3 regions of the Shinella sp. 838 genome follow, and region 3 is predicted to be linked to each of the others. Evidence: riboswitches for the same ligand, from Rfam matches in the RefSeq annotation. Region 3 holds a riboswitch; each other region holds the start of a gene.
The links. Region 3 has a riboswitch for thiamine pyrophosphate ahead of thiC (phosphomethylpyrimidine synthase ThiC). Riboswitches for the same ligand answer to the same signal wherever they lie in the genome.

Region 1 (9,756 bases), on a different contig from region 3:
GCAATATCCATCGGCCCGGGGCGCTCACCTCGTCCGTCGTGCTGTCGCTCGGCCTCGGTCTTGCGCTCCTCGTCACGCTGACGCTGATCGACGGCAACCTGCGCCGGGAACTGACCGGCAATCTGCCGGGGCGCGCGCCGAACTTCTTCTTCGTCGATATCCAGGGCAGCGAACTGGACGGGTTCCGCACCGTGCTCCAGTCCAACATGCCCGACGGCAAGATCATCGAGGTGCCCATGCTGCGGGGCCGTGTCATGGAGCTGAACGGCGTCGAGGTCTCGAAGGTCAAGGTGCCGCCCGAAGGGCAGTGGGTGCTGCGCGGCGACCGCGGCATTACCTATGCCAAGCGCACGCCGGAAAACTCGACGCTTGCCGAGGGTGAATGGTGGCCGGAGGATTATTCCGGCGAGCCGCTTGTTTCCTTCGCCGCCGAGGAGGGCCGCGAGCTCGGGCTCAAGATCGGCGACAGTGTGACGGTCAATGTGCTCGGCCGCAACATCACGGCGCGCATCGCGAACTTCCGCAATGTCGAATGGGAATCGCTGTCGATCAATTTTGTCATGGTCTTCTCGCCGAACACCTTTGCCGGCGCGCCGCATGCGTGGCTGTCGACGGTGATTGACCCGCAGGCAACCGCCGAGCAGGAGGCGGCGACCCTGAAGGCAGTCACCAATGCCTTCCCGACGATCACCAGTGTGCGTGTCAAGGATGCGCTCGATGTGGTCAACGAGCTGGTCGGCCAGCTCGCCACTGCCATCCGGGCGGCGGCCGCCGTCGCGCTCATCGCCTCGATCCTCGTGCTCGCCGGGGCGCTTGCGGCCGGCAACCGGGCGCGCGTGCACGATGCCGTGGTGCTCAAGACGCTCGGCGCGACACGCGCTACGCTGATCCGTGCCTTCAGTTACGAATATCTGATGCTGGGTCTGGCGACGGCGCTCTTCGCGCTCTTTGCCGGCGGGGTGGCGGCCTGGTTCGTGGTGAGCCGCATCATGACGCTGCCATCGAGCTTCCTGCCCGACGTCGCCGTCATGACGGTCGTTACAGCCCTCGTCATGACCGTCGGCATCGGCCTTGCCGGGACCTGGCGCATTCTGGGGCAGAAGGCCGCGCCCGTGCTGCGCGAACTCTGACGATGCCGGGATCCGCGGTCTGCGAGGGGTGCGGGTCTTGTACGAGACACAATTCATGCGCATATTGTTTACAGGCAAGCTGGAGCCCCACAGCGGTTGCCCGGGCTCTCGCGCCGAACCCTCGGCGAATAAACGGGAACCCGACACCGTCATCACAGGGGGGGCTTTACGAGAGGAAAACATGGCTGATCTCCGCAACTACCAGACCCGAACGGCCAATGCCGGCGCTCAGGCCGGCGCGGTCGTCGACGAAGGCCTTCGCGCCTATATGCTCCGGGTCTACAACCTGATGGCTCTTGGTCTCGCGATCACCGGCGTGGTGGCTTATGCTGCTTCGCAGGCCGCTTTCGCCGACGGGCAGCTCACCGCCTTCGGCCAGGCGATCTATGTGAGCCCGCTGAAGTGGGTCGTGATGCTCGCCCCGCTGGCGCTGGTCTTCTTCCTGAGCTTCCGCATCCACACGATGAGCGTTGCGGCCGCGCAGGCGACCTTCTGGGTCTATGCCGGCTTGATGGGCCTGTCGCTGTCGTCGATCTTCCTGGTCTATACCGGCGCCAGCATCGCGCAGACTTTCTTCGTCTCTGCCGCCGCCTTCGGCGCCCTGTCGCTGTTCGGCTACACGACGAAGCGGGACCTGTCCGCAATGGGTTCGTTCCTGATCATGGGCCTGTTCGGCCTGATCATCGCCTCGCTCGTTAACCTGTTCCTGCAGTCATCGGCGCTCGACTTCGCGATCTCCGCGATCGGCGTGCTGGTCTTTGCAGGCCTGACGGCCTGGGACACGCAGAAGATCAAGGAAATGTATTTTGAAGCCGACGACGTCGCCGTGGCCGGCCGCAAGGCCATCATGGGCGCACTGACGCTCTACCTCGACTTCATCAACCTCTTCCTGTTCCTGCTGCGCTTTCTCGGCAATCGCGAGTAACGACGGCAGCCGGATGTGGCTGAAAAAAGAAACCCCGCCGGAGACGGCGGGGTTTTTGTTTGGGAGAAGCGATCACTCGCTGATGATCTTGAATTTTTCGCCGGTGCGGACGGTGCTCGCCGCCGTCATCGCGTTGATCAGACGGAAGAGGTCGAGTTTCCGATCCGTGCCCATCATCCGTCCGGCGAGCGAGGCGACGGTGTCGCCCGCCCGCGCGGTGACGACGCGTATGCGCAACGGCTTCAGCGAGGTGACTTCGGCCGGCGTCAGCTTGCGGAACGAGGCCTTGAGGATCGCCGCAGTCGGTTCCAGCGCCTTCGAGCCCATCGGCACGGCGGTCAGGAAGCGGTAGATCTGGTTGTCGATGCGCACGACCGTGACGTCGAACTCCCAGCGGTCGGCGGCGGCCTTGGCTGTGGCCGCCTCCAGCCCGTTGATCATGACGGGCTGGATCGTCTCCGGTCTGAGGCCGGTCACCCAGCCGCTCGAAATGTAGTTCACGAGGTCCTGCTTGCGGCTGTCGGCAACACCGTCGAAGCGGATCGCGACATCGCCGGGACCTGTCGCCAGCACCGCGTCGGCCTTGTTGTCGATCTGGAAGCCGGCCGGCACGTCGAAGCGGATGCCGAGCTTGCCATGCAGGAAGGTCTGGCCGCGCACATAGCCCTCTTCCGGCGCATCGCCGTAGAGCAGGCCGTCGATGCCGGCGAGGTAGTAGTCCCGGCCGCGGTCGCCGATCGCGCCTTCCGCGCCGAAGGCGCGGGCATGCAGGCGCGCCAGCTCCACGCGCTGCGGTGCATTCGGGTGGCTCGACAGGAAGTCGAGGCTCTGGTCGGAATCGGGGTCGACGGCGGTGAAGCGGGCATAGGCCGCCATGGAATCGAGGAAGCGCGCCGCCGCATAGGGGTCGTAGCCCGCCTCGCCCAGCATGCGCACGCCGATCACGTCGGCCTGGAGTTCCTGGTTGCGCGAGAAGGCGGCGAGGCGCATCTTTCCGCGCGCCAGGGCCTGCTTGCCGGCGATGTTGCTGGAGAGCACCTCGGCCACGACGCGGCTGGCGATGACCTCGGCCTCTTCCTTCTTCTGCCGCTCGATGCCGTGGTTGGCGGTGACGTGCGCCATTTCATGCGAGAGCACGGCCGCGACTTCCGAGGCGTCGTTGGCAAGCGCCAGCAGGCCGCGGGTGACGTAGAGATAGCCGCCCGGCAGCGCGAAGGCGTTGATCGCGGGCGAATTCAGGATGGTGATACGATAGGACTGGTTCGGGTTTTCCGAAACGAGCGTCAGCGCGCCGGCAATGCGCGCGACGAGCCGCTCGGTCTTGGCGTCCTTGTATTCGCCGCCGTAGCTGGCGACGATGCGCGGGTGCTCGCGGGCGCCCATCTGGGCGCGCGGGTCGTTCTTCTGCACCTCGTCGACGATCTGCGGGTTGGACGAGGGCGAGATCGTCGGTTCATAGGTCTGTTCGATGATGGACTGGCAGCCGGCAAGCAGCGTGCCGGCGAGCATCAGCGCCGCAAGGGGTCTCAAAACCCCGCGTCCGCGTACCGTTGCAGCTTCCTGCGTTGCTCTCGCCATATCTCTTGCCCACAGCCCGAACCGGGTCCTCGAATGGATGAGATAGACGCACCATACCCGGCCGGCAACTCCCGATTCGACAAACGCTTCCCTTGTGGCTCCGGTGACACAGGGGGGCGTCCAAATTGTGGCGTGTCGCCGGGGCGCCAATCCGGGTGTTCCGCTAAAGCGCGGAATGGCCGAGGAATTTTGCAACGGCTGGTGGCTCCCGTCGAGAAAGGAAATCGACGACCGGCTCCTGGAGAAGGATTGTGCCTGCCTCCAGGAACATGACCCGGTCCGCCAGCCGGCGGATGTCTTCCGGCTGGTGGGTGATGAAGAGCATCGTGCTCTTCGTCTCGTTGCGCAGCTCCGTCAGAAGTTTCGCCATCTCCGCCCGCATGGCCGGATCGAGCGCGGCGAACGGTTCGTCGAGCAGCAGGATCGGCCGGCGCCGTACGAGGGCGCGGGCCAGCGCCACGCGCTGCCGCTCGCCGCCCGAAAGCGAGCCCGGCAGGCGCCGCTCATAGCCGTCGAGGCCGACGCGCGCGAGCGCGGCGAACACGCTCTCTCGCGCCGCCGCATCCAGCCGCAGCGCTGGATCGATACCGAGGCCGACATTGTCGGCAACCGTCAGGTGCGCGAAAAGATTGTTGTCCTGGAAGATGATCGAGACCGGCCGTTCCGCGGGATCCCGTTCTGCCATGGTTTCGCCGAGCAGCCGGACATCGCCTGAAGCCGGCGCCTGGAAGCCGGCGATAACGTTGAACAGCGTCGATTTTCCCGCGCCCGAGGGGCCGACGACTGCGACCGCGGCACCGGCTGGAATGGCGCAGTCGAAGGACAGCCGCTTTTCCTCGAAGTGCACGGCGACATCTGTGAGGTGGATGGCAAGGTCAGGCATCGGCGCTTGGTCTTTCAGTCGGGCGCTCCGCCGCGGTCGAGGGCAGCGTCAGGAGAAGGCATATTGCGCCGAGCAGCAGGGCGATGCCGGCGGCATCCGCGGTGCGATAGCTCGCCATGCGGGAGTAGAGCAGCCACGGCAGAGTGGTGAACCCTTCCGCACCGAAGATGGCGACGGCACCGAGATCGCCGAGCGACAGCGCCATGGCGAAGGCAAAGGCGGTGAGCAGCGGTTTCCTGAGGGCGGGCAGGTCAATCCATCGCAGGCGATGCATTCCGGTGACGCCGAGGCTGAGGGCGAGGCGAGCGGTGCGGATGAGATGGGTGCGGTAGGCCGGCTCCAGCACGCGCACGACGAAGGGCAGCGCCATCAGCGCGTTGAGCACGGTGACGACGGCAGGGGCGAAGCGCCCGGTCTCGCCGAAGGTTCTCAGCACGAGGAACCAGCCCGTAGCGACGACGATCGGCGGCACGAGCAGGATCAGCGAACCGACCGCAGGCAGGGCACGAGCCATCAGCCGTGTGGCGAGGTCGACCTTGCCCGTCTCAGCCAGCCGTGGCACGAGCACGATGGGCAGTGCGATCGAAAGGCTGAGGCAGGCCGAGGCGAAGGAAACTGCAAGGCTGGTGACGAGCGCCCGGTGCAGCAGCGGATCGAGCGCCAGCCGGCCGAGATCGGCGGAAAGGCCTGAGACGAGGGTGGCGACGAGAGGCGCTGCGGTGAAGAGGGTGAAGAGGAGGATGACCAGGCCATCGGGAAGGCGGTGCCGGCGGCCGTCGAAACGGCGGATGGCGCGGCCTGTCGTCATGCCCTCTTCGGGTGGCTTGCCGAACAGCGAGATCAGCCAGAGCAGGCTTGCCGTGACGAGGATTTGCAGGAAGGCGAGCAGGACGGCGCGTTCGGGGTCGAAATCGAAGCGCAGCGCCTGGTAGATCGCCACCTCGATCGTCGTTGCAGCCGGCCCGCCGCCGAGCGTCAGCGCGATGGTGAAGCTCGTTGCGCAGAGCATGAAGACGAGTCCGGCGATACCCGGCAGGACCCGCCGGATGACGGGCCATTCGATAAGCCGGAACACTGCGCCGCTGCCCATGCCGAGATTGGCGGAGGTCAGCCAGTATTCGGCCGGAATGCGCTCGAGGGCCGCCAGCAGGAAGCGTGCGGCGAGCGGCAGGTTGAAGAAGACATGGGCGATCAGGATGCCGGCAAGCCCGTAGACGCTGACCGGGTTCTGCAGCCCGGCGAGCCCGAGCAGATCGTTGACGACGCCCTGCCGGCCCCAGACCTCGATGACGCCGAGTGCGGCGACCAGCGCCGGCAGGCCGAGCGGCACGACGGACAGCCGAATGATCCAGACGCGGCCGGAAAAATCCCGCTGTCGGGCGAGCGCCCGGGCGACCGGAATGGCGAGCAGGACGGACAGGAGTGTGGAGAGTGTCGCCTGCAGCAGAGTGAACTGCGCGACGCGCCCGATATAGGCATCGAGGAGCGGCGCGCCGGAGCCGGGGCCGGCATGGGCGAGAAGCACGGCGGTCGCCGCACCGACGAAGACCAGCACGGTGCCGAGGGCGAGGCCCCCGGCGACGCGCAATGTCCGCCGCTCGGTGCGGGCGAAGATCACGTTACTTGGCGCTCATCGCCGCGAGCCATTCGTCGATCCAGGCCTTGCGGTTGGCTGCAACCTCGTCCGACGACATCAGGAAGGTCTTTTCCGGCTTCACCAGCGCGTCGAAGGCGGCAGGCAGCGGGTCCTTCGTCTTGGCGGCCGGCATCATCCAGTTGGTTTCCGGAATGATCGACTGGAAATCCGGGCCGGTCATGAAGGTCAGGAACTGGCGGGCCAGATCCTTGTCGTCAGCGGTGTGCGTCAGACCGGCGACTTCGATCTGCACGTAATGGCCTTCGGAGAAGGCGGCGGCCTTGTAGCGCTCGGTCTTCTCCGCGATGACGTGGTAGGCCGGCGAGGTCGTGTAGGACAGCACCATCGGCGCCTCGCTCTTGGTGAAGAGGCCATAGGCTTCCGACCAGCCGGGCGTGACGGTCAGCACGCGATCCTTGAGTTTGCCCCAGGCCTCGCCCGCCTTGTCGCCATAAACCGACTTCACCCAGAGCAGCAGGCCGAGGCCGGGCGTCGACGTGCGCGGGTCCTCGATGACGATTTTTTGCGACGGGTCGCCTTCGACGAGGTCCTTGAGGCTCGTCGGCGGGGTCTTCAGCGTCTCGCTGTCATAGACGACGGCGAAATGGCCGTAGTCGTAGGGCAGGAATGTGTCGTCGGAGAAGCCGCCCGGCACGGTGAGGTCCGCCGGCGAAAGGCCATGCGCCTCGAAGAGGCCAGTCGCCTTGGCCTCGGTGATGAGGTTGGTGTCGAGGCCGAGAACGAGGTCGGCCTTGGTGCTTTCGCCTTCGAGCTTCAGGCGCGTCAGAAGTTCCACGCCATCGGCGACGCCGACCCATTCGACCGTGCAGCCGCAGGTCTTCTCGAAGGCTTCCTTGACCTTGGGGCCGGGGCCCCATTCGGCGACGAAGCTCTCATAGGTGTAGACGGTCAGCGTCTTTTCCTGCGCGAGCGCGGGAAGGGCGAGGGAAACGGCCAGTGCCGCGATGGTGGAGAAAAGTGTCTTGCGCATCCGCGCCTCCTTGTTGTTCACAAAACGGGAGTAGGGCGCAGGATGTGCCGTCTAATCCCTCCGCCGGTACGAGCCGGATCAGGTTCTTCGGGTTGGCGAGACCGCCTCTCAGCCAGTGGATCAAAAAAACCCGCTGGCACCCCGTTAGAGCAAGGCAAGGCATAATCCCGCTTGTGACAGTACGCAAGGGGCAAGCAAAAGGCCGGCGCAAGCGCCGGCCCTGCCGTTCTGAAATGTGTCGGGCCTTAAAGGCCGAAGGCGTCCTTGAACTGATACCACCAGGAGCCGATGGTGGAATATTGCGCACGGAACATGCGCCCACCCGGGAAGGGAATCCAGGGCAGCTTTTCGAACTGGCTGAAGCGCGAGAGATCGCCATCGACCGCTTCCGAGAGGATGCGGCCGAAAAGGTGCGAGCCGGTGACGCCGTGGCCGCTGTAGCCGTGGGCAAAATAGGTGTTCTTGCCGATCTTGCCCATCTGCGGCACGCGCGAGAAGGAGAGGGCGAAGTTGCCGCTCCAGGCGTAGTCGATTTTTACACCCTTCAGCGAGGGGAAGACCTTTTCGAGGTTTGGGCGGATTTTTGCGCGCACGTCCGCCGGATCGGTGCCGCCATAGACGGTGCCGCCGCCGAAAATCATGCGCTTGTCGGCGGAGAGGCGGAAGTAGTCGAGGATGTAGCGGACGTCCTCGACGCACATGTCGCTCGGGATCAGCGCATCGGCGCGCTCGGCGCCGAGCGGCTCGGTGGCGACCATCTGGGTGGAGACGGGCATGACGCGCGAAACCAGCTTCGGCACGACATGGCCGAGATAGGCATTGCCGCAAAGTACGGCGACCTTGGCGGTGACGCTGCCCTTCGCCGTGTGAATGACCGGCTTTTCCGCCTCGTGTTCGACGTGGGTGACGGGCGACTGTTCGTAGATCACGCCGCCGAGCGATTCGAGCGCCTTGGCCTCGCCGAGGGTGAGGTTGAGCGGGTGCATGTGGCCGCCGGTCGTGTCCAGCATGCCGCCGATATAGGCGTCGGTGTTGACCAGCTTGCTGATCGCCGCCTTGTCGAGCATCTGGTGGTCGTCCATGCCGTAGCTCTTCCAAAGGGCCTTCTTGTGCTCGAGGTCCTTCATGTGGGCGGGTGTATAGGCGGCATAGATATTGCCGGTCTTCATGTCGCAATCGATATCGTATTGCGAGACGATGCGGCGGATGATCTTGCCGCCTTCCTGCACCAGGCCGCCGACGAAGGCGCCGGCCTGGTCGCCGTAGCGGCGCTTGATCGTGTCGAGGCTGGCGTTGAGGCCATTGACGATCTGGCCGCCGTTGCGGCCCGAGGCGCCCCAGCCGATGCCGGCGCCCTCGACCATCACGACCTTGTAGCCCTTTTCGGCAAGGTGGATGGCGGTGGAGAGGCCGGAATAGCCGGCGCCGAGCACGGCGACGTCGGCGGTGACAGCGCCTTCCAGCACCTTCGGCGTGCGGATGATGTTGCGGGAGGCGGCGTAGTAGCTGTCGGGATAGGCGCCGTTGCCGGCATAGGACTGGGTATTGGCCATCAGACGATTTCCAGGTAGGCGCTGAATTCGAAGTCGGTCACCTGTTCGGCAAAACCGGCGATTTCCTGCCGCTTGCAGGCGATCAGCATGGAGCGGAGATCCGTGTCGAAGATCTCCGAGACGATCGAGCCGTTCTCGAAGGCGGTGACGGCAGAGCCCCATTCCGAGGGGATGCGCGGCAGCTGCGAGAGATAGGCCCGGCCCGAGACCGGTGCCGGCGGCTCCCACTTGTTGCGGATGCCGACAAGGGCGGCGCCGAGAATGCCGGCCATGACGAGATAGGGGTTGGCATCGGCGCCGGCGACGCGGTGCTCGATGCGGCGCGCCTTGTTGCTGCCGCCGGGAATGCGGATGGCGGCGGTGCGGTTCTCGTAGCCCCACGAAACGGAGGTGGGGGCATGCGTATCCGGGCGCAGGCGGCGGTAGGAGTTGAAATGCGGCGCGAAGAGCAGCGTCGATTCCGCCATGCCGCGCGTCAGGCCCGCGACGGCATGTTTCATGATGTCGGAGCCCTCGGGCGTGTCGTTGTCGAAGACGTTGTTGCCGTCCTCGTCGATCAGGCTGAAATGCATGTGCATGCCGCTGCCGGAGCGCATGCCGTAGGGCTTTGCCATGAAGGTGGCGGCAAAACCATGCTTGCGCGCGACGCCCTTGATGATGCGCTTGAAGAACAGCGCGTCGTCGGCGGCCTTCAACGGGTCGTCGGAATGCATCAGGTTGATTTCGAACTGGCCGATACCGTTTTCGGCGACGGCCGAATCCGCCGGCACATTCTGCCGTTCGCATTCCGCATAGACGTCGGAAAAGAACTGGCCGAAATCGTCGAGCTCGTCGATGGAGAGGATGGCGTCGGAGTCGAGCCGCTTGCCGGTATAGGGCGAGATCGGCGGCTGTGCATGGTCAGGCTCGGCGTCGATCAGGTAGAATTCCATTTCCGAGGCGACGACGGGGCGCAGGCCGAGTTCGTGGTACTGGCGCACGATATTGGCGAGTGCCTGGCGCGGGTCGGCAAGGAACGGTGTGCCGTCCTCCTTGAACAGCCAGAGCGGCACGACGGCCG
Region 2 (9,756 bases), on a different contig from region 3:
CCATCGCCGGCCAGCTTTCCGGCGGGCGGCTGTCGGATCGTCGGCCCTTTCGTGCACCGCACCATTCCGCCACCATGGCCGCGCTGGTCGGCGGCGGATCGCGGGCAAGGCCCGGCGAGGTGTCGCTCGCCCACAATGGTGTGCTCTTCCTCGACGAACTGCCGGAATTCTCGCCGCAGGCGCTCGATGCCCTGCGCCAGCCGCTTGAAACGGGGGAGTGCATCATTGCCCGGGCAAACCATCGGGTGAGCTACCCTGCCGCCATGCAGCTCGTCGCGGCGATGAACCCCTGCCGCTGTGGCATGGCGGGTGAACCCGGCCGCAGCTGCGCCCGCGGTCCGCGCTGCATGAGCGACTATCAGGCCCGCATTTCCGGTCCGCTGATGGACCGTATCGACATCCGCATCGACGTGCCGGCCGTTTCGGCGACGGACCTCATCCGCCCCATGGCTGCCGAGGCCAGCGAGACCGTCGCCCGCCGCGTTGCCCGTGCCCGCGCCCTGCAGGTCGATCGTTTTGCCCGGCTCGGCATGGCCTCCGTCACCAGCAATGCGCGTGCTTCGACCGCGCTCGTCGAAAAGGTGGCGGAGCCCGATCCCGGTGGCCTCCAGCTTCTGCGCGATGCCGCGGAAAAGATGCATTTTTCCGCGCGCGGCTATCACCGCGTCCTCAAGGTCGCCCGCACGCTCGCCGATCTCGACGAAACGCCCATCGTCGGGCGTATTCACCTTGCGGAGGCAATCTCCTACCGCATTGCGAGCGAACGGCTTTCCGCGGCGGCGTGATCCTGGAGCATTTCCAGCCGAAGCGGGATCGTTTCGGCGGCGGGCAATGCGGAAGAAACAAAGGAGATAGAGCATTTCCGGTGAACACGGATTTACCGGAAATGCTCCAGCGACATGGATACACCACAAAACCAAAGCCCCACCAGCCGAAGCGAAATCGCTTCGGTGCCGGATGGTGTTGAGAACAAGTTTTGCAGCCACTCCGGTGAGCCGGATTTCATCGGGATTGTTCTGACGGACGCGTAGACCTCCCGGTCGCCGGTGCCATTCGTCGCACCGTTGCCGATCAAGTGCCTCCCGCCTTAGAGGCCGAGGATTGTGTCGCGACCCGAGCCGTCCTTGATTTGGAGAGGATCGTGCCAGGTTGATCGGTGGCGGGCGAACGGTGCGCCTGCCGATAGAGGCTCAAACCGGGTCTTTGAAGACGGCTTCGATAGCGTGCCCGTCGGGATCGATCACGAAGGCCGCATAGTAGGCCGGACCGTAGTGGAGCCGAAGGCCGGGCGGGCCGTTGTCGCGTCCGCCGGCGGAAAGGGCGGCCTGATGGAAGGCGTCCACCGCGCTGCGGCTGGGTGCGGCGAAAGCGACGTGAAAGCCCGGTCCCGGCGGGGCGGCGACCATGCCGCGGTCCTTCAGGCAGAGCTTGTCGCCACTGCCCGGCGGCCCGTAGCCGACGGCCTGATCCGGTTCGCCGGGGCGGATATCCGACCACACCCGCCCGTAGCCGAGCGGCGCCAGGGCCGCGTCGTAGAACGCGGCTGCGCGGAGAATGTCGCGAACGCCGAGGGAGAGATGGTGGAGCATGAAGTGCCCGCCGGGAAATGGTGGCGGCCCGCCTTGCGCATGGCGCGACGGGCCGGGAGCCTCAGCCGCCGAGACCTTCGAAGAGCGCGGTGGAAAGGTAGCGCTCGGCAAAGGAGGGGATGATGACGACGATGGTCTTGCCGGCGTTTTCCGGGCGGCTGCCGACCTTGACGGCGGCGGTGAGCGCTGCGCCGGAGGAGATGCCGACCGGTACGCCTTCCAGCCGTGCCACGAGGCGGGCATTTTCGAAGGCCTCGTCGTTCGTGACGGTCACGACCTCGTCATAGACGGACGTATCAAGGACCGCCGGCGCGAAACCGGCGCCGATGCCCTGGATCTTGTGCGGGCCGGGAGTGCCGCCGGACAGGACCGGGCTGTCGGCCGGCTCGACGGCGACGACCTTGAAACCGGGCTTCCTTGCCTTGAGCACCTGGCCGGCGCCGGTGATCGTGCCGCCGGTGCCGATGCCGGAAACGAGGATATCGACCGCGCCGTCCGTGTCGTTCCAGATCTCTTCGGCGGTCGTCCGGCGGTGGATTTCGGGATTGGCCGGGTTCTCGAACTGCTGGGGGATGATCGCGCCGGGAATGGTGGCGGCCAGCTCCTCTGCCTTGGCAATCGCGCCCTTCATGCCCTTCGGGCCTTCGGTCAGCACAAGTTCGGCACCGAGCAGCGCCAGCATCTTGCGCCGCTCGATCGACATGGTCTCCGGCATGGTGAGAATGAGGCGGTAGCCCTTGGCGGCGGCAGCGAAGGCGAGGGCGATCCCCGTATTGCCCGAGGTCGGCTCCACCAGCGTCGAGCTGCCGGGCGTGATCCTGCCATCGGCTTCGAGCGCCTCGATCATCGCCACGCCGATACGGTCCTTTACCGAGGCGATCGGGTTGAAGAATTCGAGTTTTGCAAGAAGGGTGGCCGAAACGCCCTTTTCCTTCGCAAATTTGTCGAGCCGCACGATCGGCGTATCGCCGATCGTCTCGGTGATGGAGGCGTAGATACGGCCGCGGCCGGGTTTGCGGGTGTCGGTCATCGGGTGCTCCCTCGGTTCTCGTTCCGCAGAAGATAGGAGCGAATGGTGCCGGAGACGAGTCCGGATTTCGCGACAAAAGTGCCGAAAGCGGAATAATCCGTTTCCTGCCGGTGCAAAACCGGATGAACCTTCACGCCGCGCGGGTTGCGATGTAAGCGGCGGTTCCGGCGAGAATGCCGGCGGCGATCCGGTTCATCCGCTGCAGCGCCTTCGGCTGCTTCAGGAGAAGCCTCGCGCGCGAGGCAAGGGCGATATAGGGCACCAGCACGACGAGCAGCACCACGAAGGTCGCGGCAAGCAGCATGCCGTAGTCTTCAAGGCCGATCGCCTCAAGATCGATCAGCGTCGGCACCAGCGCGACATAGAAGAGCATGGTCTTCGGGTTGCCGAGCGTCACGAAGAGACCCGAGAGGAACGACATCGTCATGCTGCTCGAGGTCCGCGCCTCGATATCCTGCGGGATGAGGCCGCTCGTCCAGAGCTTCCAGGCGATATAGCCGAGATAGAGCGCGCCTGCGATCTTGATCAGCATGAAGGTCGTGGTGAAGGTCTGGGCGATGAAGGCAAGGCCCAGGATGACCGCCGTCAGATAGATCATGTCGCCGAGGATGAGGCCGAGCCCCATGAAGAAAGTGGGCCGGAACCCCGAGCCGAGCGCCCGCGCGACGATCGCCGTGATGCCGGGACCGGGAATGATGGCAGCGATGAACAAGGCGCCACAATAGGCAAGCAGGACAGCGACGGTCATGACGGAACTCCGAAGGATCCTGTTCTTCTAGCGCACTTCCAGCCCAGGAGCGAAGCGGTTTTGTAGCGCTCTAGACGGAACGGAAAACCGGGCTTTGGAAAACTGCGCTGCACACCTTTCACGCCTCCATGGCGTCGGGGGAGATGGGCACTTGCGGCGGGCTGGAAACGCGCGATATGTCTTGTTCCCGCCATGGAGGATCGTGGATGCCCGACGTCACCAGCCTTGCCGCCTTTGCCCTCATCGCGCTCGGCATGGTGCTGACGCCGGGCCCGAACATGATCTATCTCATCTCCCGCTCGATCTGTCAGGGGCCGGCAGCCGGTCTTGTCTCGCTTGGCGGCGTGGCGCTCGGTTTCGTGTTCTACCTCATCTCCGCAGCCCTTGGCATCACCGCGCTTCTGATGGCGGTGCCCTATGCCTATGATGCGCTGCGGTTTGCCGGCGCGCTCTATCTGGCCTGGCTTGCCTGGCAAGCGCTACGTCCTGGCGGGCGCTCCGCCTTCGAGGTGAAGGCGCTGCCGCGAGACAGCAACCGCAAGCTTTTTCTCATGGGCCTTTTGACAAACCTGCTGAACCCGAAGGTCGCGGTGCTCTATATCTCGCTGCTGCCGCAGTTCATCGACCCGGCAAAGGGCGATGTCTTCCTGCAGGCACTGGTCCTTGGCGGCACGCAGGTCGCCATCAGCATCAGCATCAACGCACTGATCGCTGTTTCCGCCGGCTCCGTTGCTGCCCTTTTCACGGCTCGTCCGCGCTGGATGCTGGTGCAGCGCTGGCTCATGGGCACCGTGCTCGCGGGGTTTGCGCTGCGCATGGCGATGGATGCGCGCCGCTGATCAGAACTCGGCCATCGGCGGCAGCGCGAAAGGTTGCTCCGGCGAAAGCCCATCCGACCCGCGCAGCATGAGCACCATGTCGTTTTCGTCCGGTAGACCCGCGCCCGCCCAGCCCAGATGATCGGGTGCAAAGTGCACGGTGACACGGGCAGGTGCGGTGTGCAGGCTCGCCAGGATGTCCGCAAGGCTTGGAATGCGCGCGCCGACGACATCGAGGAGATCGACGCCGCCATCCTCGCTCATCTGCCAGGCGATCGCGGTATTGGTCTCTTCCATCAGGTCGAGCCTGAGGTCTGGCATCAGCGCGGCATTGAAGAGGAACATCTCCTTCTGCCGCAGCGGCGCAAAGTGATCGGATACCGGTCGGCGTCCCTCAAGCAGGCGGCCGAGCAGCGTGACATCGGCCTCGCTGCCGATATCGAGCCGTCGAAGCGGCCCGGCCCGGCCGCCTGTCGGCGCCGGTCCTTCGAAACGATGCTGCGCCAGCACGCGAAAGCCATGGCGGCGGTAGAGATCCGGCGTATCGGTCAGAAGCATGACGGCCTCGAACCCTTCCGCATCGCAGTGCCGGAGCGCCGCTTCCATGACGTCGCGGTAGAGTCCCTTTCCACGGTATTCCGGCCGCACGGCGCCCGATTGCAGGCCCGCGGCGCGCACGAAGGTGCCGTTGACGACAAGCGGCAGGGAAAAGGCACTGATATTTGCGATGCAGCAGCCTTCGCCGTCGAACCAGGCAAAGGGGATACTGGTCGGGTCCGGTCCGCCGAGCCGGTCCATGACCGTCACATCGATGTCGAAGACATCCTCAAGCAGACCGGCGAGCGCCCGCCAGGCGGCGCTGTCGCCGAAATAGTCCGAACGGAAGGAAAGGTCTTCGCGGTGGGGCATCGACCTAGCGTACGCCAGTGGAGCCGAAACCGCCGGCTCCGCGTGTCGTCTCGCTCGCCGTCTCCGCCTCGCGCACGGCGACCTGCGTGACCGGGGCGATCACCATCTGCGCGATGCGCATGCCGCGCTCGATGACGAAAGGCTCATCGCCGAGATTGACGAGCAGCACCTTCACCTCGCCGCGATAGTCGCTGTCGATGGTGCCGGGCGTGTTGAGGCAGGTGACGCCGTTCTTGAAGGCAAGGCCGGAGCGGGGGCGGACTTGCCCCTCGTAACCGGACGGGATTTCGAAGACGAAGCCGGTCGGCACCAGGGTGCGCTTGCCGGGCAGCAGTGTCAGCGGCTGGTCTTGCGCCACGGCGGCACGCAGGTCCATGCCGGCGGCGCCGCCGGTCTCGTAGGCGGGAAGTTCTATGCCTGCGCCATGCGGCAGGCGGAGAAGGCTGAGCATGGACTGGGTGGAGGCGTGTGCGTTCATCCGCCCATAAGCCGGCCGCAGTCCCACCCCGTCAATTGCATCTTCCCGGCGGAGCCTGTAAAGACCGCGGCAACTCACAGGATATTGCAGAAAATGGCCGAAACCCTTGCAGAGGCGGTCTCCCGCCGCCGCACCTTTGCGATCATCGCGCACCCGGATGCCGGTAAGACCACCCTCACGGAAAAGCTCCTGCTTTTCGGCGGTGCCATCCAGCTCGCCGGCGAAGTGAAGGCGAAGAAGGACCGCATCCAGACCCGTTCGGACTGGATGAAGATCGAGCGTGAACGCGGCATCTCCGTCGTCACCTCGGTGATGACCTTCGAATATGGCGGCAACGTCTTCAACATTCTCGATACGCCCGGCCACGAGGACTTCGCCGACGACACCTATCGCACGCTGACGGCGGTGGATGCGGCGGTCATGGTCATCGACGCCGCCAAGGGCATCGAACCGCGCACGCTGAAGCTGTTCGAGGTCTGCCGCCTGCGCGACATCCCGATCATCACTTTCGTCAACAAGATGGACCGCGAGAGCCGCGACCCCTTCGAAATCCTCGACGAGGTGGAAGAGAAGCTGGCGCTCGACACCGCGCCCATCACCTGGCCAGTCGGCCGCTCGAAGACCTTCTGCGGCTCCTATCACCTGGCCGAGCGCACCTTCCGCGGCTCGGACACGCAGGTGCAGCCAACGAAGATCGACGACCCGGCCGTCGTGGCGAAGAACCTGCCGGAAAACGAGCGGGCCGCCTTCACCGAAGAGCTTGAACTCGCCCGCGAGGCCTGCCGGCCCTACGATCAGGAGGCCTTCCTTGAGGGGCACATGACGCCGGTCTTCTTCGGCTCGGCGCTGCGGAATTTCGGCGTGCGAGACCTCATCAACGCACTCGGCGCCTTCGCGCCGCCGCCGCGCGATCAGGTGGCGGATGTGCGCAAGGTCCACGCCTCGGAAGACAAGATGACGGCCTTCGTCTTCAAGATCCAGGCGAACATGGACCCGAACCATCGCGACCGCATCGCCTTTGCCCGCGTCTGCTCCGGCATGCTGGAGCGTGGCATGAAGGTGCGCCTTGCCCGCACGGGCAAGACGATCGGCCTTTCCGCCCCGCAGTTCTTCTTCGCCTCGCAGCGCCAGCTGGCCGATACGGCCTATGCCGGCGACGTGGTGGGTATCCCCAACCATGGCACGCTGCGCATCGGCGACACGCTGACGGAAGGCGAGGCGCTGGTCTTCGAAGGCGTGCCGAACTTCGCGCCGGAAATTCTGCGTCGCGTGCGGCTGGAAGACGCGATGAAAGCCAAGAAGCTGAAGGAGGCGCTCCAGCAGATGGCGGAGGAGGGCGTCGTGCAGCTCTTCTCGCCGGAAGACGGCTCGCCCGCCATCGTCGGCGTCGTCGGTGCGCTGCAGCTCGACGTGTTGAAGGAGCGGCTTTCGGCGGAATATGGCCTGCCGGTCTCCTTCGAAATGTCACGCTTTTCCGTCTGCCGCTGGATTTCCTCGGACAGCGCAGCGGAGCTGGACAAGTTCGTCACCCAGCGCCGCGGCGATATCGCCCGCGACCTTGACGGCGACCCGGTCTTCCTGGCGCAGGATGCCTTCTCGCTGCGCTACGAGGCAGAGCGGTATCCGGCAATCAAGATGGTTGCCATCAAGGAATACCACGTCACAAAGGCCTGATTGGGCGGGTTACCTGCCTGCGAATCCATCGGCCGCCTTCTCCCTGCGGACAGGGAGAAGGATGCATGGCGCCGGGGGCAAACGCTCCTGTACGCCACTTTCGGCGTGACAGGCGCCGCGTCATTTGCGAAAACTCGTTTAAGACAGGGGCGTCCGCCGGAAGGCGGGCTGAGAAGCACCCTTTGAACCTGAACCGGATCATGCCGGCGGAGGGAGTCGAACGGGTGCCGCATCGCAGCCACCCCGAGGCCACCCCTGCCGAAAGGAGGCGAGATGGCCGACACAATCGCAAACATTCTCTCGATCGCGGGCTCCGACCCCTCGGGCGGCGCGGGCATACAGGCGGATCTCAAGACGTTTGCCGCGCGCGGTGCTTACGGTATGGCGGCCCTGACGGCCCTGACGGCGCAGAATACGCAAGGCGTTTCCGGCGTGCATCTGGTGCCGCCCGGCTTCGTGGCGGCGCAGATCGCCGCGGTTTTCGCCGATATCCGGGTGGATGCGGTGAAGATCGGCATGATCGCCTCGGCAGAGATCGCCGAAGCCGTGGCCGCTGCCCTCTCGCCGCATCGTGATGTGCCCATCGTGCTCGACCCGGTCATGGTCGCCAAGGGCGGGGCTTCGCTCCTGGCGCAGGAGGCCGTCGCCGCACTGACGCGCCAGCTGCTGCCGCGCGCAAGCGTGCTGACGCCGAATCTGCCGGAGGCGGCTGCCCTCCTGGGCGAGGCGGAGGCCGTGGACCGGGCTGGTATGGAGGACCAGGCAAGGCGGCTGCTTGGCTTCGGGCCGAAGGCGGTGCTGCTGAAGGGCGGTCATCTGCCGGGCAGCGAGAGCCCCGACGTGCTCGCGACGCCAGACCGGCTGCACTGGTTCGAGGGTGTGCGGGTGCTGACACGCAACACGCATGGCACCGGTTGTTCCCTGTCGAGCGCAATCGCAGCCGAACTCGGCAAGGGACTGGCGCTCCCCGATGCCGTGGCGGCGGCCAAGCGCTTCATCGCCGGTGCCGTGCGCATGTCGGATGCGCTGACCGTCGGCTCCGGCCACGGCCCGCTGCATCATTTTCACGCTCTTTAGGACCGGTCGGCAGCCCGCTCAGGCCGTTACCGGTCGGCGAGTGCAAGCCTGAGGCCCATGAGGCCGAGGGCGGCGGCGAAGCTGCGCTGCATCCAGACGATGACCGCCGGCCGGCTCAGCACCTGCCGGCGCAGGCCGGCGGCAAGCGCTCCATAGCCGACGAAGACAAGGAAGGTGAGCGCCATGAAGATGCCGCCGAGGAAGAGCATCTGTCCGGTGGCATCGCCGGAAGTGCCCGCCGGGATGAACTGCGGCAGGAAGGCGAGAAAGAACAGCGAGAGCTTCGGATTGAAGATGTTGGTGAAGATGCCCTTGCGCACGATCCTTGCCGCGCCGCCGACCGGTGCCTGCTCCGGCCCGACATCCAGCGCATTGCTGTCCTTCAGCAGGCTCCAGGCGATGAACAGGAGATAGGCGACGCCGATATAGCGCAGCACCTCGAAGGCGAGCGCACTGGCATGCAGCACGGCGGCGAGGCCAACGACGCTGGCGAGGATATGCGGGATGATGCCGAGCGTGCAGCCGAAGGCGGCCAGAACAGCAGCGCGGAACCCGCCGCTGATGCCGAGCGCCAGCGTATAGATCACGCCGGTGCCGGGCAAAAGGATGACGACGAGCGAGGTAATGAGGAATTCGGAAGTCATGTCTGGTTCCATGCGGCTTGAAAGACGGCAGGGAATACCGGAAGGGCGGCGCGGGTCTTGAACGAAATTGCGGGATGCAGGCCGTTCAGGCGCGGGCGGCGAGATAGGTGCCGGGTGTGTAGCCGTAGCGGCGGGTGAAATTGCGCGTCATGTGGCTCTGGTCGGCAAAGCCGGACGCAATCGCTGCCTCGGCGAGCGGCGTGCCGGAAGCAATCAGCCGCCGGGCAAGCTCGGTGCGGCGCTGGAGCAGGTAGGCATGCGGTGTCAGGCCGGTGAGGCGGGCAAAATCGCGCACCAGCCGGAAGCGGCCGAGCCCACACTCGCTGGCAAGGTTTTCCAGCGTCACGGCCGAGGCCGGATCGCCGTCGAGCCGGTCACGGGCACGGCCGATCGCCGCGGGACCGTCCTGCCGCGGCGCCTGTTCGCGCAGCACGGCGGCAAGCAGCAGGAGAAGCTGTTCTTCGCGGCCGAGCGCGCCGGCGCTTGCGTCGAGAAGCAGGGTGAGCAGCCTCGAAACCAGGCCCGCAATGCGCCCGTCCTCCAGCACCGGCGCGTAGAATTCCTCGCGCGGTCGCCCTTCGAAAATATCTTCGGCGGCCGCTTGGACGAGCGCGGGCTGCAGGTAGAGCATGTGCCAGGCACGCGCGGCGCCGCCGATTGGCGCGCCGTCGTGCACCTCGCCCGGATTGACGGTAATCGTGTTGCCGGCCGCTGCCTCCACCAGCCCGCGCCCGCTCGCCGATTTCTGCGCGCCGCGTTCGATGAGGCCGATGCCGTAGGTCTCGTGCG
Region 3 (9,756 bases):
CTCGCAAAGATGTTCCCGCCTTCTTCGTTTATGGTGAACCGAGCCGTGTGCTCGACGTCGGGTTCCTGCATGTCGAGACGGTGATGGAGCGGAAAAGCCTGCATTTCGGCCGAGTCGCGCCGCACAAACATCCGCTGATGGGGCAGGTCACCTACTGGTTCAAGGGCGAGGGCCGCTACAGGATCGAGGATCGGACTTGGAGTTTTTCCGCTCCGGCGATCAGCTTCGTGCCAAGCAACGTCGTGCACGGCTTCGATGTCGACGACCGGTCAGATGCGATCGTCGTCTCCATCTCGGACGACCAGCTGAGGGCGATGGCGCCGCAGGTGGATCTGGCGCTCGATGCGCCGGTGCTGCTTTCTGGTGCGGCGGATGCCCCCGGCTGGATGCGGATCGATACGCTGCTCGCCATGGTGATGGAGGAATATCGCGGCGGCGCGGGAGCGAGCGAACGGGTGCTCGCCGGGCTGATCGCGGTCGTCCTCTCGCTGATGGCGCGACTTGGCGGCCCGGGCGGCTTTGCGGCGGCCTCGCCTGCGGTTGCGCTGGGGCTGGAGCTGCGCCGTGCCATCGACCGGCACTACCGGGAGGATTGGCCGGTCGGGCACTATGTCGAACGGCTGGCGACGACGCCGCACCTGCTCGACAAGGCGGCGCGCACGGTCTTTGGCCAGACGGTGAAGGATATGGTGCTGGAGCGGCGCTTGCTGGAGGCCAAGCGTCTGCTGCGTTTCACCATTCGCCCGGTGGAGGACATTGGCCGGGAGATCGGCTTCGAGGACCCCGCCTATTTCTCGCGTTTTTTCCGCAAGCGGGCCGGGCTTTCCCCGACAGACTGGCGTTTGCGCAATGCCGAGGCGTCCGGTGCCGGCTGAGGCTGCTTGTGTCCGGTGTCAATCTGTCGCCGTCTTTGAGCCTGCTGGCCTCTTTCCCTCGCGGCGCCAGCCGGCTATCGTCGTATCCTTATAAATATAGCGATGGAGCGTTGCATGGTCCGGCTGAATGAAATCCGCGAGAATGAAGTGGCCATCACTCTGCCGGAGGCAGCGGATGCGCAGATTGTTTTCATCGGCCGGATTTCGACGCCCTGGACCTCGCGCATGGAAACGCCGCGTCAGGGGCGCCCAGATGGTCCGGTCTGCACCATCGAGGTCTTCGAGCCCTGGGTGCAGGCACTGAAGGGGGCAGAGCGTTTTGAACGGCTGGAGGTGCTCTACTGGCTTCACCAGTCGCGCCGCGACCTCGTGTTGCAGAGCCCCGCTTCGAACGGCGAAGTGCATGGCACCTTCTCGCTGCGCTCGCCTGTCCGGCCCAATCCGATCGGCACGTCGATCGTCGTGCTGGAGAAGATCGAAGGCAGCCGGCTCTTCGTGCGCGGTCTCGACTGCCTCGATGGCACGCCGCTGATCGACCTGAAGCCGGATCGCAGCCTGTTCAAACCGATTGCGCCGCCCCAGAAGGGCGATTTTGCGACCGAGCCCGTGTCTATGTGCGCGAAGATCGGCGATTAACGGAATTCTCATAAGGCGCGATTTGGTTTTGCGCCCGGAACCATGCCGAAACACACTAGTCGTCGATCGCCACCATCACGTCCGATGCCTTGATCAGCGCATAGGCCTCATGGCCGGCAGCAAGGCCGAGTTCGTTCACCGCATCATTGGTGATGGCGGCGGTGATGATCGAGCCGCCGACATCGATGCGGACATGGGCCGTCGTCGCGCCGAGGACGACTTCGACGATCTTGCCCTTGAGGCGGTTGCGCGCGCTGACCTTCATGCGGTTCCTCCTGTTGCTGGAAGGGAGGTAGGAGAGCTGGGCCGGATTGGTAGTCCTCGCGGTGCTTTTTTGCTGGATGAAATGGGCTGCTATAGGTGTATAAATTCGTATTTGAATAGAGAATTCTTCTATGGCAGTGTTCGCCCTGCTTGGAGGAGGCCGGCATGATCGTCGATACGCACCTGCATCTCATCTACCGGGACCGGCTGTCCTATCCCTGGCTTGCCGGCGCGCCGTCGCTCGATGCCGATTTCACGCAGGAGATTTATGCGCGGGAGGCGTGCCGCCTCGGTATCGTCGCGGCGCTGCATATGGAAGTGGACGTCGCGGAGGGTGATATCGCGCGCGAGACGGCCATGGTTGAAGGGCTTGCGGGGGAGGCGGGCAGCCTTCTCGTCGGTGCCATCGCCGCTTGCCGGCCGGAATCGCCGGATTTCCCGACCTATCTCGAGACGGTCCTTGCCAATCCCTTCGTTCGCGGTTTCCGTCGCGTGCTGCATGTCGTGCCGGATGATATCTCCGAAGGCACTCTCTTCCGCGAAAACATAGGACGGCTGGCGGGCACCGGCCTCAGTTTCGACCTTTGCGTTCTGCCGCACCAGATCGAGAAGGCGATTGCGCTCGCCGACCTTGCCCCCGATGTTTCCTTCGTGCTCGACCATTGCGGCGTACCCGACATCAAGAGTGGCGGCTTCGATACCTGGAAGGGGCCGGTCGCAGAGATCGCGCGCCGGCCGAATGTCACGGTAAAGCTGTCCGGCATCCCCGCCTATGGTGGGGAAGACTGGACCCTGGAGGACCTGAAACCCTATTTCGCCCATGTGGCGGAAAGCTTCGGCTTCCAGCGCATGGTTTGGGGCAGTGACTGGCCGGTCTGCACGCTCGGCGGTGGGCTTTCCACCTGGATCGGCGCGACGCAGGCGCTGCTGTCCGGCGTCAGTCTGGAAGACAAGTGCCGCGTGCTCTCGGAAAATGCCTGGCGGCTCTGGAAAATTGCGCCGGGAGCCTGACGTCAGGCGGTACCGCCCTTCTGCAAGCTCCGTTCACGCCAGCGCGCCGTGCGCGCGATCCATTCGCGTGTGCGCGCCTCCGGATCTGCGCTCAGCGTGATGTCGGTCACCACCGCGGCGCTGTCGGCGCCGTTTTTGAAGACGGCTTCCAGGCGATCCGGGTTGAGGCCGCCGATCGCGACGAGGGGAACGGGCGCGATGCGCGCCTTCCAGTCGCTGAGCCGCTCGACACCCTGCGGCGCCCATTTCATCTTCTTGAGGATCGTCGGCCAGACCGGGCCGAGCGCGATGTAGTCAGGCCTTGCCGCGAGGGCGATGTCGAGCTCTGCTTCGTCATGGGTGGAAAGGCCGAGCTTCATGCCGGCCGCACGAATGGCGCTGGCATCGGCGGTCGCCAGATCCTCCTGGCCGAGATGCACGTAGTCGCAACCCTCCTCGATGGCGATCCGCCAATAGTCGTTGACGATGAGCTGGCAGCCGTGTTCGGCGCAGGTGGTTTTCGCCCGGCGGATCTCGGCGCGCAGCCGCTCCTCCGGCAGGTCCTTCATGCGCAGTTGCACCAGCTTCACGCCGACCGGTACGAGCCGGTCGATCCAGTCGGCGCTGTCGACGATGAGGTAGAAGGGATCGAGCGTCATGAGAAAACCGCCTTTCCGATGACGGGGGTGGAGGGGACGGCCATGTCGCGCGGCTCCAGCGGTACGGCGGCGTGGGCAAGGCGGCCGGCATCGATGGCGAGCGCGAAGGCTTCGGCCATCGCAGCCGGATCGCCGGCGCCGGCGACGGCGGTGTTGAGCAGCACGGCGTCATAGCCGAATTCCATGACGCCGGCGGCGTGCGAGGGGCGGCCGATGCCGGCATCGACAATCAGTGGCACATCAGGGAAATGCGCCCTGAAAGTGCGCAGCGCCATCGGGTTGACCGGCCCCATGGCCGAGCCGATCGGCGCGCACCAGGGCATCAGCACGCGGCAGCCGGCCTCGATCAGCTTTTCTGCGACGACGAGGTCGTCCGTCGTATAGGGGAAGACTTGGAAACCTTCGCCCGTCAGGATGCGTGCGGCTTCCACGAGGCCGAAGACGTCGGGCTGCAGTGTGTCGTGATGGCCGATCACCTCCAGCTTGATCCAGTCCGTGCGGAAGACCTCGCGTGCCATCTTCGCCGTCAGCACGGCCTCCTGCACGCTGTGGCAGCCGGCGGTGTTGGGCAGGACATGCACACCGAGCGCATGGATCAGCTCGAAGAATGCGCCGCCCGCCTTGCCGCCGGCAGTTTCCCGCCGCAGCGACACGGTAACGATCTCCGCTTTCGCGCGCCGCACGGCCTCGGCGAGGATTGCGGGGGAGGGATAGCGCGCGGTTCCGAGCAGCAGGCGGGATTGAACCTCGATGTCGTAGAGTTTCAGCATGTCAGCCTCCCTGCATGGGCGAGAGGATTTCGATGCGGTCGCGTGTGCCGAGCGTGAAGCCGGCGCGATCCTCGCGGTGCACCAGCTCGCCGTTGACGGCCGTCGCCAGCCACTCACCCTCGTAATCGAGGGCGGAGAGAAGATCGGCGAGCGTGGTTGCCGCGATCTCTTGTTCCTCGCCGTTGATGATGAGGGTCATGATGCCCTCCTTTCCGATGGGGCCTGTTCTGCAAGAAGTCGCCGCGCGACCTCCGCCGCCATGGCGGGAGCCAGCAGGAAGCCGTGGCGATAAAGGCCGTTCACATGGAGCGTGCCGTCGTGTTCGCTCACGCGCGGCAGGTTGTCGGGAAAGGCCGGGCGGATGCCTGCGCCGGTATCCGTAAGCCGTGCCTCACCGAAAGTCGGGTGCAGCGTGTAGGCGGCGTTCAGCAGTTCCATGAGCGAGCGGGCGGTGATGCCGTCGTCGTCGGCGCTCTCGATCATGGTCGCGCCCACCATGAAGCGGTTCCTTCCGCGTGGCACGATGTAGATCGGGTGGCGCGGATGCAGCAGGCGGACGGGGCGGGAGAGGTTGATTTCCGGGGTTTCCACATAGAGCATTTCGCCGCGCACGCCCCGAAGGCCCGGCAGCTGGCCGATCCGGGCTGCACCGGTGCAGTCGATCACGCGGTCGTAGCGATCGGCATCCGGGTTGGCGCAGAACAGGAAGCGCATGCGTGCCTCCTCGAGCCCGGCGGTGAGCGCCGAAAGCGCCCGCTGCGGGTCGAGATGGGCTTCCTGCCGAAAGAACAGGGCCTTGGGGAAGCGGCCGGCGAGATCCGGTTCCAGCTCGGCAATGGCTGCGCCGTCGAGCCATTCCCAGCCGCTCGTGCGGCGGGCGAAGCGGTCGAGCTCCGCGGCATCGCGGCCGGCGGCAACGACCAGCGTTCCCCGGCGCTTGACATGACCGGGTACGGCCGCTTCCCACCAGTCTGCGGCCGAGCGGCCGAGCGCCAGAACGGGCTCTTCCGCGCTTTCCCGCTCGCACCAGGGGGCCAGCATGCCGCCGGCGAAGCCGGAGGCACCGAGGCCGACCTTTTCGGCGCGTTCGGTGATGGTGACGTCGAAGCCGTGGCGATAGAGCTGCCAGGCGACGGTGAGGCCGGCAACGCCGGCCCCTTTGACGAGGACGCGCATGGTCATTCTCCGGCGGGGGCTTCGGCAAGCGGCATGTAGAGGTCGCCGCCGTCGCGATATTTCGCGGCCATGGCCTCCAGCCCCTCCTTCTGCGCCTCGGCACGGATATCGTGCGAGATGCGCATGGAGCAGAATTTCGGGCCGCACATGGAGCAGAAATGCGCCACCTTGTGTGCCTCCTTCGGCAGCGTCTCGTCGTGGAAGGCGCGGGCGGTTTCCGGGTCGAGCGAGAGGTTGAACTGGTCCTCCCAACGGAACTCGAAACGGGCACGCGACAGCGCGTCGTCGCGGATCTTCGCCGCCGGATGGCCCTTGGCGAGATCGGCGGCGTGGGCGGCGATCTTGTAGGTGATGACGCCGACCTTCACGTCGTCGCGGTCCGGTAGGCCGAGATGTTCCTTCGGCGTGACGTAGCAGAGCATGGCGGTGCCGAACCAGCCGATCATCGCCGCACCGATGCCCGAGGTGATGTGGTCGTAGCCGGGGGCGATGTCGGTCGTCAGCGGCCCGAGCGTGTAGAAGGGCGCCTCGCCACAGACCTTCAGTTGCTTGTCCATGTTCTCCTTGATCTTGTGCATCGGCACATGGCCGGGGCCTTCGATCATGACCTGGCAGTCCTTTGCCCAGGCGATCTGCGTCAGCTCGCCGAGCGTTTCGAGTTCGGCGAACTGCGCGGCGTCGTTGGCGTCAGCGATCGAGCCGGGGCGCAGGCCGTCACCGAGCGAGAAGGAGACGTCATAGGCGCGGCAGATGTCGCAGATTTCCTCGAAATGTTCGTAGAGGAAGCTTTCCCGGTGGTGATGGAGACACCACTTGGCCATGATCGAGCCGCCACGCGAGACGATGCCGGTGACGCGGTTGACGGTGAGCGGAATATAGGCGAGCCGCACGCCGGCATGGATGGTGAAATAATCGACGCCCTGTTCGGCCTGCTCGATCAGTGTGTCGCGGAAAACCTCCCAGGTGAGGTCCTCGGCAATGCCGTTGACCTTTTCCAGCGCCTGGTAGAGCGGCACGGTGCCGATCGGGACCGGTGAATTGCGGATGATCCATTCGCGGATGTTGTGGATGTTTCGGCCGGTGGAGAGGTCCATGACCGTATCGCCGCCCCAGCGGATCGCCCAGACCATCTTCTCGACCTCTTCCGCCATGGAGGAGGTGACGGCGGAATTGCCGATATTGGCGTTGATCTTCACCAGAAAGTTCCGGCCGATGATCATCGGCTCGGCTTCTGGATGGTTGATGTTGGCGGGAATGATCGCCCGGCCGCTTGCGACTTCCTGGCGGACGAATTCCGGCGTGACGAAGTCGGGGATGTGGGCGCCGAAACTCTCGCCGTCGCGAACAAGCGCTTGGTTTGCGGCCTTGCGGCCGAGGTTTTCGCGGATGGCGATGAATTCCATTTCCGGCGTGATGATGCCGGCGCGGGCATAGGCGAGCTGCGTCACCGCCTTGCCGTTTGTCGCCCGGCGAGGCCGGTTGCGCACGGGAAATTCGGGTGTCAGCCGCTCCCCGGTGGCAAAGCCGTTGTCCTCCGGACGGATGTGGCGGCCGTCATAGTCCTCGGTATCGCCGCGTGCGGCGACCCAGGCCTCGCGGAGCCGCGGCAGGCCGCTTTCGATCGAGACGACATGGGTGGGGTCGGTATAGGGGCCGGAGGCGTCGTAGACGATGACTGGCGGTTCGCCGGAGGTCGGGTGCAGGGCGATCTCGCGCATCGGCACGCGGATCTGCGGGTGCTGCTCGCCGGCGATGTGAATCTTTCGCGAGGCGGGCAGGGCGCCTGTCGTGACGGTGGGAGTGAGCTTCTGGGCGGCAATATTCATTCGTGAGGCTCCAAGTTTGCGATTGGAGACCCAGTCCTAGAGCCGGAATGATGGAAGGACGCGTAGGCGGAATCCGGGTTGCGGATTTCGGGTTCTACAGCGCTTGCACCGTCCCTACGCCAGTATGAACTGGATCAGGTTCAACGGGTCACTGCGCTGCGAATGCCAGCAGTATCTCAGCCCCTTGTCGGGACCCCCCTGGTGAATGCTCTAAGCAAAGACGCTGCCGGCTGATTTGTCAACCGGGTAATATTCGTAAGAAATTGCTTACGCATATTGCGATGCAAGAAGCAAAAAAACGGCGGGGTTTTGCCCCGCCGTTTCCTCTTGAATCATTTGCGAAAACTATTCGCGCTCGCCAGTGAAATTCAGCAGAAGCTGGAAGATGTTGACGAAGTTCAGGTACAGCGAAAGCGCGCCGAACACGGCCATCTTCTGCTGCGATTCCTGGTCGATGTTTTCAGCATACTGCTGCTTGATGTTCTGCGTGTCCCAGGCGGTGAGGCCGACGAAGACGACGATGCCGATCACGGAAATTGCGAACTGCAGCGCGCTCGAACCGAGGAAGATGTTGACGACCGAGGCGATCACGACGCCGATAAGGCCCATGATCAGGAACGAGCCGAACTTCGCGAGGTCACGCTTCGTCACGTAGCCATAGAGGCTCGTCGCGCCGAACATCGAGGCGGCGATGAAGAAGGTGCGGGCGATGCTCGTGCCGGTGAAGACGAGGAACACCGAGGCGAGCGACAGGCCCATGACGGCGCAGAAAGCCCAGAAGGTCATCTGCGCGGTGCTGGCCGACATCGTCTGGATCTTGAACGAGAAAAAGAAGACGAAGGCGAGCGGCGCCAGCATCACCACCCACTTCAGCGGGGAGGAGAAGATCGGCACGTAGAGGGCCGGCGTCGAGCCGACGATGAAGGCGATGAGGCCGGTGATCACAAGGCCGGCGCCCATGTAGTTGTAGACACGCAGCATGTGCTGGCGCAGGCCCTCGTCGAAGAGGGCGGCCGACTGCGCCTGCGCGCCGTAGCCAAATCGCTGTTGTACGGGATCCATCGAATAACTCCTTCGGTTTGGACGCGGTTGATCAGTAGAGCGTGCGCGAAAGATCGCGCGCGGTTTCCGCCAGGTCGTCGGCCTTGCGGCTTTCCGAAACCAGCGCATAGGCGACATCGCCGATCTGCCAGTAGGCGGCACGGGCATTGTCGGCGTGGAAGAGCAGGACGTGCTGCACGCCGAACGAGCCGGGGCGCACCGCAAAGAGCGACAGGCGCTCGCCCTTGCGTGGTTCCAGCACCAGTTCGACGCTCGGACCATAGGCCGAGGGGAAGACCTGCGTGTCGATCACGCCCCAACCCTTCGGCAGGTCCGGCAGCACGATCGCGGTTGCAGAGCGGATCTCGGCCGGATCGAAGGTCTCGGTTTCCGGCTGGGATGCCATGGTATCGCGCAGCAGCGTCGTCTTGTGCGCGCGCACCGCCTCCTCCACGAAGGCAGGCGGGGGCGTGGAGGCCACGACCTCGGTGGCGCCGAAGGGGCCGAGCACGGCATGGGCCGTCCAGCCGGCGGCCACGAAGAGGGCGATGGCCGCAGCACGGCGGAAGACGGAGAAGATGCGGCGGCGCGACAGCGCGCGTTCCAGGAGCCGGGCGGCCTCGCGCGTTTCCTGCCGGGTCACCGTGCGGTGGTCGGCAAGTGCCAGGCGCAGCTCGTCGCGCACGCGCAGATCCTTCATGATCTGCGCCGCGACCTCCGGCCGTTCCGAAAGATAGGCCTCGACCTCGATGCGCCGGCCGACGGCGAGCTGCTCGTCGACATAGGCGTTGAGATCGGATTCGAGAATGGGGTCATTGCTTGTCATCGCCAGTGCCTCCGACGATTCTGAGATGCGTGACGGGAGCGGCGCTACCGCTCTGTTCGAAGGCGCGCAGCCGCTGGCGCGCGCGGGCGACACGCGACATCAGCGTGCCGACCGGGATGCCGAGCGTTTCGGCTGCTTCCTGGTAGGAAAGTTCCTCGATCGCGACGAGGTGCAACGCTTCGCGCTGTTCTTCCGGCAGGGCGAAGAACGCGTTGCGCAGCTGCGTCAGGCGCACCGAATGGTCCTGGTTTGCCGGGATGGAGACCTCTGCCAGCTCCGCGGCGGCGTCGTGGCGGCGCTCCTGCGAGCGGCGCTGGCGCAGGCGGTCGATATGCGCATTGTGCAGGATCGACATCAGCCAGTTGCGTACGCTGGCGCCGGTGCGGAAGGTGGACTGCCGCTCATAGGCCTTGACCAGCGCATCGTGCACCAGGTCCTCGGCCTCGTCCGGATTACGGACGAGCGAGAGCGCATAGCGCCTCAGCGCTGCGAGCTGTCCGATCACGTTGAAGCCGGGTGTCTTTCCGTTCATACCCCAATATACGAAAGCCGGGCGACGCCCATTCCATCCCCTCCAGAAAAATTTCAGAGCCAGTGGAGCACGAGAGCGGCAAGCACGATATAGCGGCCGAACTTGGCAATCGAAACGACGGCAAGGAAGCGCAGGAACGGTTCACGCATGATGCCGGCCGC

Region 1: it holds a riboswitch for thiamine pyrophosphate, as region 3 does, so the genes downstream of both, thiB (thiamine ABC transporter substrate binding subunit) here and thiC (phosphomethylpyrimidine synthase ThiC) in region 3, are expected to answer to the same signal.
Region 2: it holds a riboswitch for thiamine pyrophosphate, as region 3 does, so the genes downstream of both, thiD (bifunctional hydroxymethylpyrimidine kinase/phosphomethylpyrimidine kinase) here and thiC (phosphomethylpyrimidine synthase ThiC) in region 3, are expected to answer to the same signal.

Annotation. Positions count from the first base shown of each region.
Region 1 covers NZ_JARSBQ010000008.1:48,438-58,193, forward strand. Annotated here, with positions in the region: gene P9A16_RS21925 (ABC transporter permease) at 1-1,130, shown strand, start outside; gene P9A16_RS21930 (Bax inhibitor-1/YccA family protein) at 1,312-2,055, shown strand; gene P9A16_RS21935 (M48 family metalloprotease) at 2,128-3,564, opposite strand; gene thiQ (thiamine ABC transporter ATP-binding protein) at 3,797-4,516, opposite strand; gene thiP (thiamine/thiamine pyrophosphate ABC transporter permease) at 4,509-6,131, opposite strand; gene thiB (thiamine ABC transporter substrate binding subunit) at 6,136-7,143, opposite strand; TPP riboswitch at 7,182-7,297, opposite strand; gene P9A16_RS21955 (NAD(P)/FAD-dependent oxidoreductase) at 7,389-8,696, opposite strand; gene P9A16_RS21960 (glutamine synthetase family protein) at 8,696-9,756, opposite strand, start outside.
Region 2 covers NZ_JARSBQ010000003.1:182,533-192,288, forward strand. Annotated here, with positions in the region: gene P9A16_RS12425 (YifB family Mg chelatase-like AAA ATPase) at 1-785, shown strand, start outside; gene P9A16_RS12430 (hypothetical protein) at 878-1,075, opposite strand; gene P9A16_RS12435 (VOC family protein) at 1,191-1,589, opposite strand; gene cysK (cysteine synthase A) at 1,651-2,619, opposite strand; gene P9A16_RS12445 (LysE family translocator) at 2,750-3,367, opposite strand; gene P9A16_RS12450 (LysE family translocator) at 3,574-4,206, shown strand; gene P9A16_RS12455 (GNAT family N-acetyltransferase) at 4,207-5,094, opposite strand; gene dut (dUTP diphosphatase) at 5,099-5,572, opposite strand; gene P9A16_RS12465 (peptide chain release factor 3) at 5,666-7,246, shown strand; TPP riboswitch at 7,382-7,478, shown strand; gene thiD (bifunctional hydroxymethylpyrimidine kinase/phosphomethylpyrimidine kinase) at 7,520-8,323, shown strand; gene P9A16_RS12475 (LysE family translocator) at 8,350-8,967, opposite strand; gene P9A16_RS12480 (helix-turn-helix transcriptional regulator) at 9,053-9,756, opposite strand, start outside.
Region 3 covers NZ_JARSBQ010000001.1:134,688-144,443, forward strand. Annotated here, with positions in the region: gene P9A16_RS00615 (helix-turn-helix domain-containing protein) at 1-875, shown strand, start outside; gene tsaA (tRNA (N6-threonylcarbamoyladenosine(37)-N6)-methyltransferase TrmO) at 990-1,511, shown strand; gene P9A16_RS00625 (TOBE domain-containing protein) at 1,567-1,776, opposite strand; gene P9A16_RS00630 (amidohydrolase family protein) at 1,941-2,786, shown strand; gene P9A16_RS00635 (thiamine phosphate synthase) at 2,789-3,424, opposite strand; gene P9A16_RS00640 (thiazole synthase) at 3,421-4,194, opposite strand; gene thiS (sulfur carrier protein ThiS) at 4,196-4,393, opposite strand; gene thiO (glycine oxidase ThiO) at 4,390-5,370, opposite strand; gene thiC (phosphomethylpyrimidine synthase ThiC) at 5,373-7,196, opposite strand; TPP riboswitch at 7,290-7,406, opposite strand; gene P9A16_RS00660 (Bax inhibitor-1/YccA family protein) at 7,542-8,258, opposite strand; gene P9A16_RS00665 (anti-sigma factor family protein) at 8,290-9,063, opposite strand; gene P9A16_RS00670 (sigma-70 family RNA polymerase sigma factor) at 9,050-9,595, opposite strand; gene P9A16_RS00675 (YqaA family protein) at 9,649-9,756, opposite strand, start outside.